DNA from 3 places in the Staphylococcus felis genome. Region 3 is predicted to be linked to each of the others. Evidence: riboswitches for the same ligand, from Rfam matches in the RefSeq annotation. Region 3 holds a riboswitch; each other region holds the start of a gene.

Region 1 (3,388 bases), 610 kb from region 3:
AATATGCAACTCATCTTTGATCCAAATGTTAACATCATTTATCGAATGGTAAGTGGTTCTTTTTTTCTAATTAATATTATACTTGCTTTTATCATTATATTTTTAGAACGAGATCGCCGCGAAGCCACATCCACTTGGGCATGGTTGTTGTTATTATTTATTATGCCGATTGCCGGCTTTTTTCTATACCTCTTTTTTGGAAGGGCTGTTCAGCTCAAAAAACAAAAGGTATCTGGTCAAGAAATTGAAGATGCGAAAGATCGTGTCAAATGTCAAAAAGAGGATTTTCGTCAACAGACCTTTCAATCACATAATCCAGTTGTAACGAAACAAGCTGATCTTGTGCAATCATTACTTATCAGAGAGGCTAATTTTTTAAGTGAAAATAATCATGTTCAATTGTTTACAGATGGACATGAGCTCTTTGATAAATTGAAGCATGATTTGAAGCAAGCTCAAAAATATATTCATATGGAATTTTACATTTTAAATATGGATGGACTCGGTTCAGAAATATTGAATATTTTGACTGACAAAGCGAAAGAGGGGCTTGAAGTTAAATTGCTCTATGATGCAGTAGGGTCTAAACAATTGCGAAAATCTAAGTTAAAAGCACTGACAGATGCTGGTGCAAAAGTGGAAGCTTTTTTCCATGCAAAAATTATCCCTTTTATTAATTTTCGCGTTAATAATCGTAATCACCGTAAAAATGTGATTATTGATGGTGATATTGGTTATGTAGGGGGATTTAATGTCGGGGATGAATATTTAGGATTAGATGAAAAAATGGGATATTGGCGCGATACACATTTACGTATTCAAGGTGATGGTGTTGATGCTTTACAACTTAGTTTTATTCATGATTGGAACTCACAAGTGTCAGAAAATCTAGCATTACAATATGATGAACGTTATTTTCCAAAAAATGCTCGAAAAGATGGTAATGTGGCACTGCAAATCGGTTTAAGTGGGCCTAATGTCAGCTGGCCACAACTAGAATTTGCCTATTTGAAGATGATTATGAATGCCAAACAGACGATTCATATCCACTCTCCATATTTTGTACCTGACATTGGATTTGTCAATGCGTTGCGTATTGCTGCGAAATCAGGTGTAGAAGTTAATATGATTGTACCTAACAAACCTGATCAACCTTTTGTACATTGGGCTACACTGACTACGGTCGCGATGCTTATGTACGATGGTGTTAATGTGTATACTTACGAAAATGGATTTATCCATTCGAAAATGATGGTCATTGATGGAGAGGTAGCGTCAGTGGGTTCAGCCAATATGGATGCACGTAGTTTTCGATTAAACTTTGAAATTAATGCGATTATGTACAATCGGGATATCGCCATGACTTTGATCGATCAATTTAATGAAGATTTAAAAGTATCGAAGCGTTTAACACCAGAGCGTTATGAAAATCGTTCGAATTGGGTGAAATTCAAGCAATCTGTTGCCAAGCTCGTATCACCTATTTTGTAAATAGCTGAGTATAATGAGGCACTCAACTCAATAAAAACATAGGTAATGCCATCATGATAAAAGATAAATATGTAATTGTTTTATTCCATATTTAATGCTAGTATGTAAATTGTAACAATTTAAAATATCCTGCTAGGGGTGCTTTTGTAAGCTGAAAGAAGCATAATGTTTCAACCCTTTGTACCTGATCTAGATAATACTAGCGTAGGGAAGCAATGACGACAAACATGATTAAGCGACTGCTTTAGAAACTAAGATGAGTATGTTTAAGGTGCTATTGATAAGTGTCTTATTCAATGTAATGCTGTATATCTTAGTTTTAAGCGTGGTATAGATTAATTTGTTTTTCCATGAGGTTGAGACAAAAGTGTTGAGGATTTGAATCGGAACATGATCTACAAAATAACGGTTGGTTTTGTAGCGTCATGATTGTATGATTCAAAGTCCTGGCTATTAGGATACCGTTAATAGGTATGCTATAGTTTGAATACTTTACGTCTCAACTTTTTTTATGGGGTTATCTCAGCTACATGAGTCTCTTAGCACAATTTAGGGGGCTACTTATGAAACAAGAACAAATTGAATTGAAAAAGAATTTTCCAGCGAGTCGACGTATTTATAAACAAGGTGAGGATGCAGATATTCAAGTGCCATTTCGTGAAATTGAACTCTCTGAAACGGTGACAGATAATGAAGTACGTCAAAATGAACCTTTTGTAGTATATGACACAGCAGGACTCTATCACGATGAGTCATATGAAGTTGATGTGACTAAAGGGCTTCCAAAGTTACGTGAAGATTGGATTGAGTCACGTGGGGACGTTGAACACTATGAAGGACGTCGTGTACAATCAATCGATAATGGTTTCAAAAGTGAAGGCCATCGTAATTTTGTTGAACATCCATTTCGATACCAACCAAGACGTGCTCAAAATGGTAAGAATGTCACACAAATGCACTATGCCAAACAGGGAATAATCACAAAAGAAATGAAATATATCGCAACGCGTGAAAATGTATCCGCTGAATTCGTACGTGATGAAGTAGCAAGAGGACGCGCGATTATCCCCAATAATGTGAACCATCCTGAATCAGAACCTATGATTATTGGTAAAAACTTCCAAGTTAAAATCAATGCAAATATCGGTAATTCAGCAGTATCTTCTTCAATTGAGGCTGAGATAGAAAAACTCGTATGGGCAACACATTGGGGTGCGGATACGATTATGGATCTTTCGACAGGAAAAAACATTCATGCGACACGAGAATATTTAATTCGTAATTCACCCGTTCCAGTGGGGACAGTCCCTATCTATCAAGCACTTGAAAAGGTCAACGGTATTGCGGAAGACTTAACCTGGGAAATATTTCGTGATACATTAATTGAACAAGCTGAACAAGGAGTGGATTATTTTACAATCCATGCCGGTGTGTTATTGCGCTATGTTCCTATGACTGTAGATCGTTTAACAGGCATTGTTTCACGTGGCGGATCGATTATGGCACAGTGGTGTTTAGCGCATCATCAAGAAAGCTTTTTATATACGCATTTTGATGAAATTTGTGAAATTTTGAAGCAATATGATATTGCGATTTCGCTAGGTGATGGTTTACGTCCAGGTTCTATTTACGATGCAAATGATGAAAGTCAATTCGCTGAGCTCAAAACATTAGGAGAATTGACTGATATTGCATGGGAGCATGATGTCCAAGTGATGATTGAAGGACCCGGACACATTCCAATGCATAAAATTAAAGAGAATCAAGATTTAGCAGATTACTACTGTAAAGAAGCACCTTTTTATACGTTAGGCCCTTTAACAACAGATATTGCACCAGCTTATGATCATATTACCTCAGCTATTGGCGCTGCTCAAATCGCAAGTCATGGTACGTC
Region 2 (3,388 bases), 250 kb from region 3:
CTTTTGCGCCAATTTCATTAATGAAAAATCGTCCTGCTTGATGAATACGCTCAACACTGTCTAATTTAAACTGGACAATCTCTTCTGCTTCTGGAACGTTTGGAGTTGCAACGTCAGCATATGGTAATAAAGTAGTCTTTAATTGATTGCGAACTTGTTGATCCATAAGTGAATCTCCACTTTTGGCAATCATAACAGGATCAATAACGTATGGCACTTTAATTTTCTTTAAATATGATTCGATTAATGCCATCATTTCTGTAGTAGGTATCATACCTGTTTTAAGAGCATGAGGCATTTCATCATTAAATACACTTTCTAATTGTTCTTCTAACCATGACGTATCTAAATTATGAATATGTTGAACGCCCATAGAATTTTGCGCCAGTACACTTGTAATTGCTGCCATGCCGTAGACACCACATGCATGAAAAGATTTTAAATCAGCCATTACACCTGCACCCCCGCTAGGGTCAGTACCAGCAATCGTTAATGCAATATTAGGTTTATTCATTACCTTCTCCTCCAAACTGCCATTCTTCTTTTGAAAAAGCCATTTCAAAAAAGTTTCGCTCATGTACTGTACTTTGTAAAAAATTTCGCTTTAAGATGTCTTGATTTTGTTGATTAAATTTTTCAGCATACTGATTCAACCATTGATCTATATGATTCATCAGTTCATCCATTTCAGTTGCATAAAAATCAAACCATGCTTTAAGTGGATTCTCCTCTGCTACATCACCTTCAATTATCGCACGTTTGCCAATTTGCTGATATACATATGGACAGGGCGCCATTGCGGATAATGTGTAAGCAATGTTATCAAACGCATACGCATTATAATACATATGTTTAATGTAATGATCTGCGGTTGGATACCATTCTCCAGTCGAAATAATATCGTTATAATCTTCACCTACATAGTCAGACAATATATGGTGCGCTTTGACTTCACCTGAAGAGGCAAACTGAATTTGTTCCGTTAGATACTGAATCTCTTCTTTCGTATTTACTTTTGGAATCAATAATGCATAAATCTTTGCAAATTCATTTAAGTAACGTGCATCAGCACGAAGATAATGCTTTATTGAAGAAGATGATGCATTACCTTTTAGTAAAGATTGAATGAAAGAATCATTATATATAGCATCTATAATAGGTTGTGCTTCTATTTTTAAAGTTTTACTAAAATCCATATTCACGACTCCTTTGTTATAAAAAAAGACTACGTTATCCATCGTAGCCTAAATCACATACTGATATTGAATATGAAATATGCTACTTCCCTACGCTGGATTTATCCATATCAGGTTCAAAGAGTTTAGCAACACTTGCTTCTCAGCCACAACTTGGCTCCCCTAGTAGTCTTTATTACCTTGATTTAATTTAAATCTATCAAAAATTGATGGGAATATCAAATTAACAAGTGTTCACAACATATGTATCATGGACTGAGAATGAGACAAGACATATAGAAAACACTTGTAATTGCCATTCAAAATTGACAATTTTAGGACTATGACACAGGTATATTAGCAGCAAACATTGATGATTCTACAGCTGATTTAATCTATTGCTTCTGCTTAACCTTTAACCACATGTACCTATTTCTTAACTTTCAATAACCACTAACTCATTGAAGTCTTCATGTCATTGAAAGGCAATTTTAAAATCATATTCTCTTATATGCTCGCCTCATTTCAAATCCATAGTGAGAAATTTGAAAATGCAAATATCGCTTAGACTATTGGGAGGATTATTTGTAAATACTAAGAGAAAGGAATAAAGTTTACTAATGTACAAAACTTTAAACGCAACCAGTCTTAATGTCTAAAGCATATACTTTAAAAATGATGAAAACAACGTTTTATGATATAGGCAGGATATAAATAAATTATTTTCGTAGGGTACTTTTTTGGAAGTTATTATTTTATAAAATGTTCACAAAGAATAAAGGTTTGGTTATTTAAATGGTTCAGCTAATTGAGACTTTTATTAATAGGAATGGGAAGACTTTTTTAAATTCAAACATCGGCAAATCTTTTAAAGTTTTATAGAAGTTGATTGGGCTGATTTTTCAATTTGGGAAAGATTGAAAACATGTGTTACTAATAATTCAGTAGTGTACTTTTTTTGTTCGTAATGCTTATAAAATCTGGTTTGAATTTGGCCATCTATCATTAAAACATCACCAATAGTTACAGTTTCATTTAGTTTTGTAGCTAGCTGTCCAAATGCTTTACAATTTATATAATCGTAAATAGGTTTATTGGTGCGACTACGATAATCACGTTCTACTGAAACCGTGAAAATGATAAAGCACTTACCGTTGCTATCATAATATTTAAATGGTTTAATAATAGTGCCAACCGCATGAAATCGATTAATGTTGTTCACCTCCTTGTTGTGCTTATCGTATACTAAACAGTATCGATTTAGCAAAGTCCAGATATTAATTTTATGAGGGAGAAGATACTATAGAAATCAATCGTTACAAGAAATTTTTGTGTTTTTAAGTTATAATAGCTGTAGATTTGAATATTTCGTAAATTTTAAATTTTTTAGGGTGGTGGGGAGATGAAGACTTTTAAAGCAGTCCGTTTTCAAATTGTTTCAGATAATAGAAGTGTCACTGAGTATGAACTTTATGATGGTGTCATTATCAATAAAGAAAATAGTGGTACCGGCTGGCTATTAGAAATCGTGATATCTGATATACATAAAGAACAAATGGAAGCATATTTTGAAAATGAAACGCTTCTTGATATCCGCGTTGTCATCACGCGTCCATCAAATGATCCCGCATTATTTGATGCAACTATTAAACATATTACACAGCTTGAAGATGCTATCTCTATTGTATTTGAGTGTCATATTTATACATTGCGTCAAGTGTATGCCGAAAGTCTTTTAGAACAACTTGTAAATGAAGGATTAGAGGGAGAAGATTTAATTACAACTTTTAATCGCATGATGCAATCTAAACCACGCCTAAAAGATGAACGTCAATAAATAACAGGAAAAATAGACTGAGACATAATCCAAAACAAATAACGCTAAGATGATTTTTTATAAAATGTATCTTAGCGTTATTTGTATGATATAACTTCACTTTCCGAGGAGACAGCCTCAGAAGTCTCGTCATCAATACTTCGTGTATGTATGTCATGTACCACTGTTATACTTTAAAAAATAAGATATTTCGTATCATTTAATTAACAGGAAAAACTTCGAGATTTTTCGTACTTACTTACGAAAACCTCGAAGTTTTTCGATTACTGATATATCAGACTCTATATCATTTTATGCTTTTGGGTCTTGTAGTGCAAATGTCAATTCGCATGAACAAGCTACTTGCCCCTCAACAGTAGCCTTAGCCGTACCTTTT
Region 3 (3,388 bases):
CCATCTTGATCAATCGGAAATACACTGACCTGACTTCCAATCACAGCCCCATATATATAGGGAATATTTAATTGGCGTGTTGCTTCATTGATTAAATAACGTGTTTCGAATTGATCGAGCCCATCAAGCACAATATCTGGCTTTACTTCTTCTAGTATCCCAATAATATTTCGGGCTGTGATTTCTTCATTTAAAGGATCGATTTCTACTTCATGATTCATCGCAACTAATCGCTTCTTTAATGCGAAAACTTTCGGCATCATCTCCTCTACATCAGCTTCAGTATAGCCGCTTTGTCGATGCAGGTTGGTTAAAGATACAATATCTTTATCAACAATTGTCAGCTTTTTAATTCCACTACGCACAAGTTGTTCAGCTATACCGCTTCCCAATGCTCCAACTCCTATAATAAAGGCATGTAGTTTTTGAAGTTTTTGTTGTCCTTGCTGACCAAATGGCGGAAATTTAACTTGTCTATCGTATCTATCCATTAAAGAAACCCTAACCCCTCAGAAGGACTAGATTGTACTGCATTATATTTGATAGGAATTCGTCCTGCTTCATAACTTAAACGTCCCGCTTCAATCCCCTTTTTCATTGCCTCAGCCATTTTAGCTGGATCTTTAGCACGCGACACTGCAGAATTTAATAAAATAGCATCTGCACCTAACTCCATCGCTTCAGCACAGTCTTTAGCAGAGCCAATCCCTGCATCAACAATAACCGGAACTTGGCTTTTTTCAACAATATATCGTAAGTTAAGCGGATTAGAAATTCCTCGTCCTGTCCCAATCGGAGAAGCTAACGGCATAATCGCATGTACACCTAGTTCTTCTAAACGTTTCGCCAAGACAACATCATCTGAAATATAAGGACAAACAATATATCCTTTTTCTAATAAAATTTCACAGGCTTTATATGTTTCAATAGGATCAGGTAATAAAGTATCATCATCTCCAATGACTTCAACTTTTATCATGTCACAAATCCCAGCTTCTTTCGCTAATTCAGCTATACGTACCGCTTCTTCTGCTGTTTTTGCTCCGGCTGTATTTGGAAATGTAATAAATTTGTCAAGGTCAACATTAGCTAAAGGATTCGGTAAACTTTTGTCATATAAACTCATACGTCTAACCGCAAATGTCAGCACTTCTGTTTCCGAAGCTTTTATCGCTTCTTCCTGAACTGTCTCATTATCAAACTTTCCAGTACCTAAAAACAATCTTGAATTAAACTCTAAATCTGCAATTTTAAACATCTTATCCGCCTCCAACAAATTCTAAAAGTTCTAATCTATCATTTGGTCTTACTTTTGTAGTTGACCATTCTGAACGCTTAACAACCTTCGCATTCAGCTCAACAGCCATACGTTTCGCTTCGATTTCAAAATGATTTAATATATCTTGTATCGTTGTATGTTCTTGAAATGTTTGTACTTCTCCGTTGACAATGACTTCCACCTTCATCCCCCTCTCTCATTCCATAATTTCGATAATTTTTGCACATTTTCAAAATTCTCGTTAAAAATACTCCCGATGCAAGCAATACCTCTAAATCCTTCCGATAATCGTTGCACTGTTTGGCAATTAATCCCACCAATCGCAACCAGTGGCAAACCTACTTTAAGCGCTTGTTCTACTTCTATTAACGTCCTCGGTTGTTGATTTGGTTTGGAAGCTGAATGGAATAAATGACCAAACATGCCAAAATCAATATGATGTTGCATCGCTTGTTGTATAGATTCAACTCGATGCACAGACATACTAACGGAAAAATCGGGATGTCGTTTTTTGGTTTCAAAAGCAGCTGGATCCATTTCTCTAAAATGAATACGTCTCACACCTAATTTTAATGCTAGTAAGAGATTAGAGTGGATGATGATTTTTTCTTTAGGAAACCCTTGTTGCATAAGGCCTCGTACCCAACTTAAAAGATCATCTTGTTCCATTGGCGTTCTTAATATGACGCCATCAATGAATGGCTCGACCTCCTTGAGACGATATTGATGTATTTGTCTTAATGTTTGAAAAGGTGTGACTGCTATCATCACTTTGACACCTCCTTGAATACAAATAAAAAAGCTACTTCTCTAAATAAATAGAAAAGTAGCTGAAAGCACGACGAAATGCCACTTTCCTACGCCAGTGCGAACTGGATCAGGTTCAGGAATTTCGAAATAACACATTTCGATCTCAGCCATTAATAATGGCACTTCCAGTGGTTTAATATATGTTTATAAAATTTACCTTTTGACCATACGAGCTAATTTTAACACGTATCGTATAATACGGAAAAGGTTTAAGAACAAATTAAATCCCATTTCGCGAGGAGAGAATTGCCCTCTTTTTAGACGATTAAAATCATATAATGTATATAACAAGAAGAGTAACACACCTACTATCGCTATCACAGTATGCAACATTGGATTATGTATAAACCAACTGATTATACTCATGACAATCAATACGATGAATGTTACAAACAAATATTTTCCCATATTAGAAGCATCTTTAATGAAAAAATAACCGATGAAACCAAATACGATAAATCCTAAAACAGCTATAATGACATTTTGAATCAATAGATTAGATCCTAAATCTTCTATAGTATACATCAATGTAGCATATGATAATAAACCTGAAATAATTGTATAAATATGAGACATAATAATACCACTAAATCTCGCACGTTGAACTACCATTGTGACCAAAATCAAAACCAATAATCCTATAGATAACGGCTTCCGCCATTCTATAGGTAAAAACTGCCCTAAATAAACAAAAACACCAAAAATCATCCAATAATACATAAAATAAAGCCAAACCTGACTATACTTCTTTTTTTGATTCTCATTGCGCATAACATGTCACCTTCCTTTAAAATAATACCCTTCATACAATATTACAAACTGTTTAATGTTCTGTTATGGGTTATCTATCATTCATTACCAAAACACTTATAAAATCAATTTAAGTTAGAGATTCAATTACAAAAAATATTTATTACAATATTACATATTTGTAACAACTCCCACAAATATAAAATTCTTTGTTATGATGAAAAAGAATATTTTAACGAATCAACGTAATTGCAAAACAACTTTTAAGGAGGCAATACATTGAAAAAATTAGCATTCGCACTTACAGCTACTTCTGGTGCTGCAGCATTACTTACGCAGCACGACGCTGAAGCATCCACGCAACATACCGTACAATCGGGTGAGTCTTTATGGAGCATTGCTCAAAAGTACAATACATCAGTTGATCACATTAAACAATCAAATGATTTATCAAACAACCTTGTATTCCCTGGACAAGTCTTAACAATCGGAGGCGAAGGACAAGGGTCAAACGAAGCATCACTTAATTCCAACGGTACACATGTTGTT

The links. Region 3 has a riboswitch for thiamine pyrophosphate ahead of C7J90_RS01385 (thiamine phosphate synthase). Riboswitches for the same ligand answer to the same signal wherever they lie in the genome.
Region 1: linked by a shared signal. The riboswitch ahead of thiC (phosphomethylpyrimidine synthase ThiC) and the one ahead of C7J90_RS01385 (thiamine phosphate synthase) in region 3 are both predicted to bind thiamine pyrophosphate.
Region 2: linked by a shared signal. The riboswitch ahead of tenA (thiaminase II) and the one ahead of C7J90_RS01385 (thiamine phosphate synthase) in region 3 are both predicted to bind thiamine pyrophosphate.

Annotation. Positions count from the first base shown of each region.
Region 1 covers NZ_CP027770.1:889,005-892,392, forward strand. The annotation lists gene cls (cardiolipin synthase) at 4-1,491, shown strand; TPP riboswitch at 1,616-1,719, shown strand; gene thiC (phosphomethylpyrimidine synthase ThiC) at 2,055-3,388, shown strand, end outside.
Region 2 covers NZ_CP027770.1:25,531-28,918, forward strand. The annotation lists gene thiD (bifunctional hydroxymethylpyrimidine kinase/phosphomethylpyrimidine kinase) at 1-514, opposite strand, end outside; gene tenA (thiaminase II) at 507-1,196, opposite strand; TPP riboswitch at 1,267-1,370, opposite strand; gene C7J90_RS00155 (single-stranded DNA-binding protein) at 2,044-2,397, opposite strand; gene C7J90_RS00160 (YwpF-like family protein) at 2,578-3,012, shown strand; gene fabZ (3-hydroxyacyl-ACP dehydratase FabZ) at 3,304-3,388, opposite strand, start outside.
Region 3 covers NZ_CP027770.1:277,882-281,269, forward strand. The annotation lists gene C7J90_RS01370 (ThiF family adenylyltransferase) at 1-491, opposite strand, end outside; gene C7J90_RS01375 (thiazole synthase) at 491-1,258, opposite strand; gene thiS (sulfur carrier protein ThiS) at 1,260-1,460, opposite strand; gene C7J90_RS01385 (thiamine phosphate synthase) at 1,463-2,047, opposite strand; TPP riboswitch at 2,117-2,226, opposite strand; gene C7J90_RS01390 (Bax inhibitor-1/YccA family protein) at 2,243-2,860, opposite strand; gene C7J90_RS01395 (CHAP domain-containing protein) at 3,119-3,388, shown strand, end outside.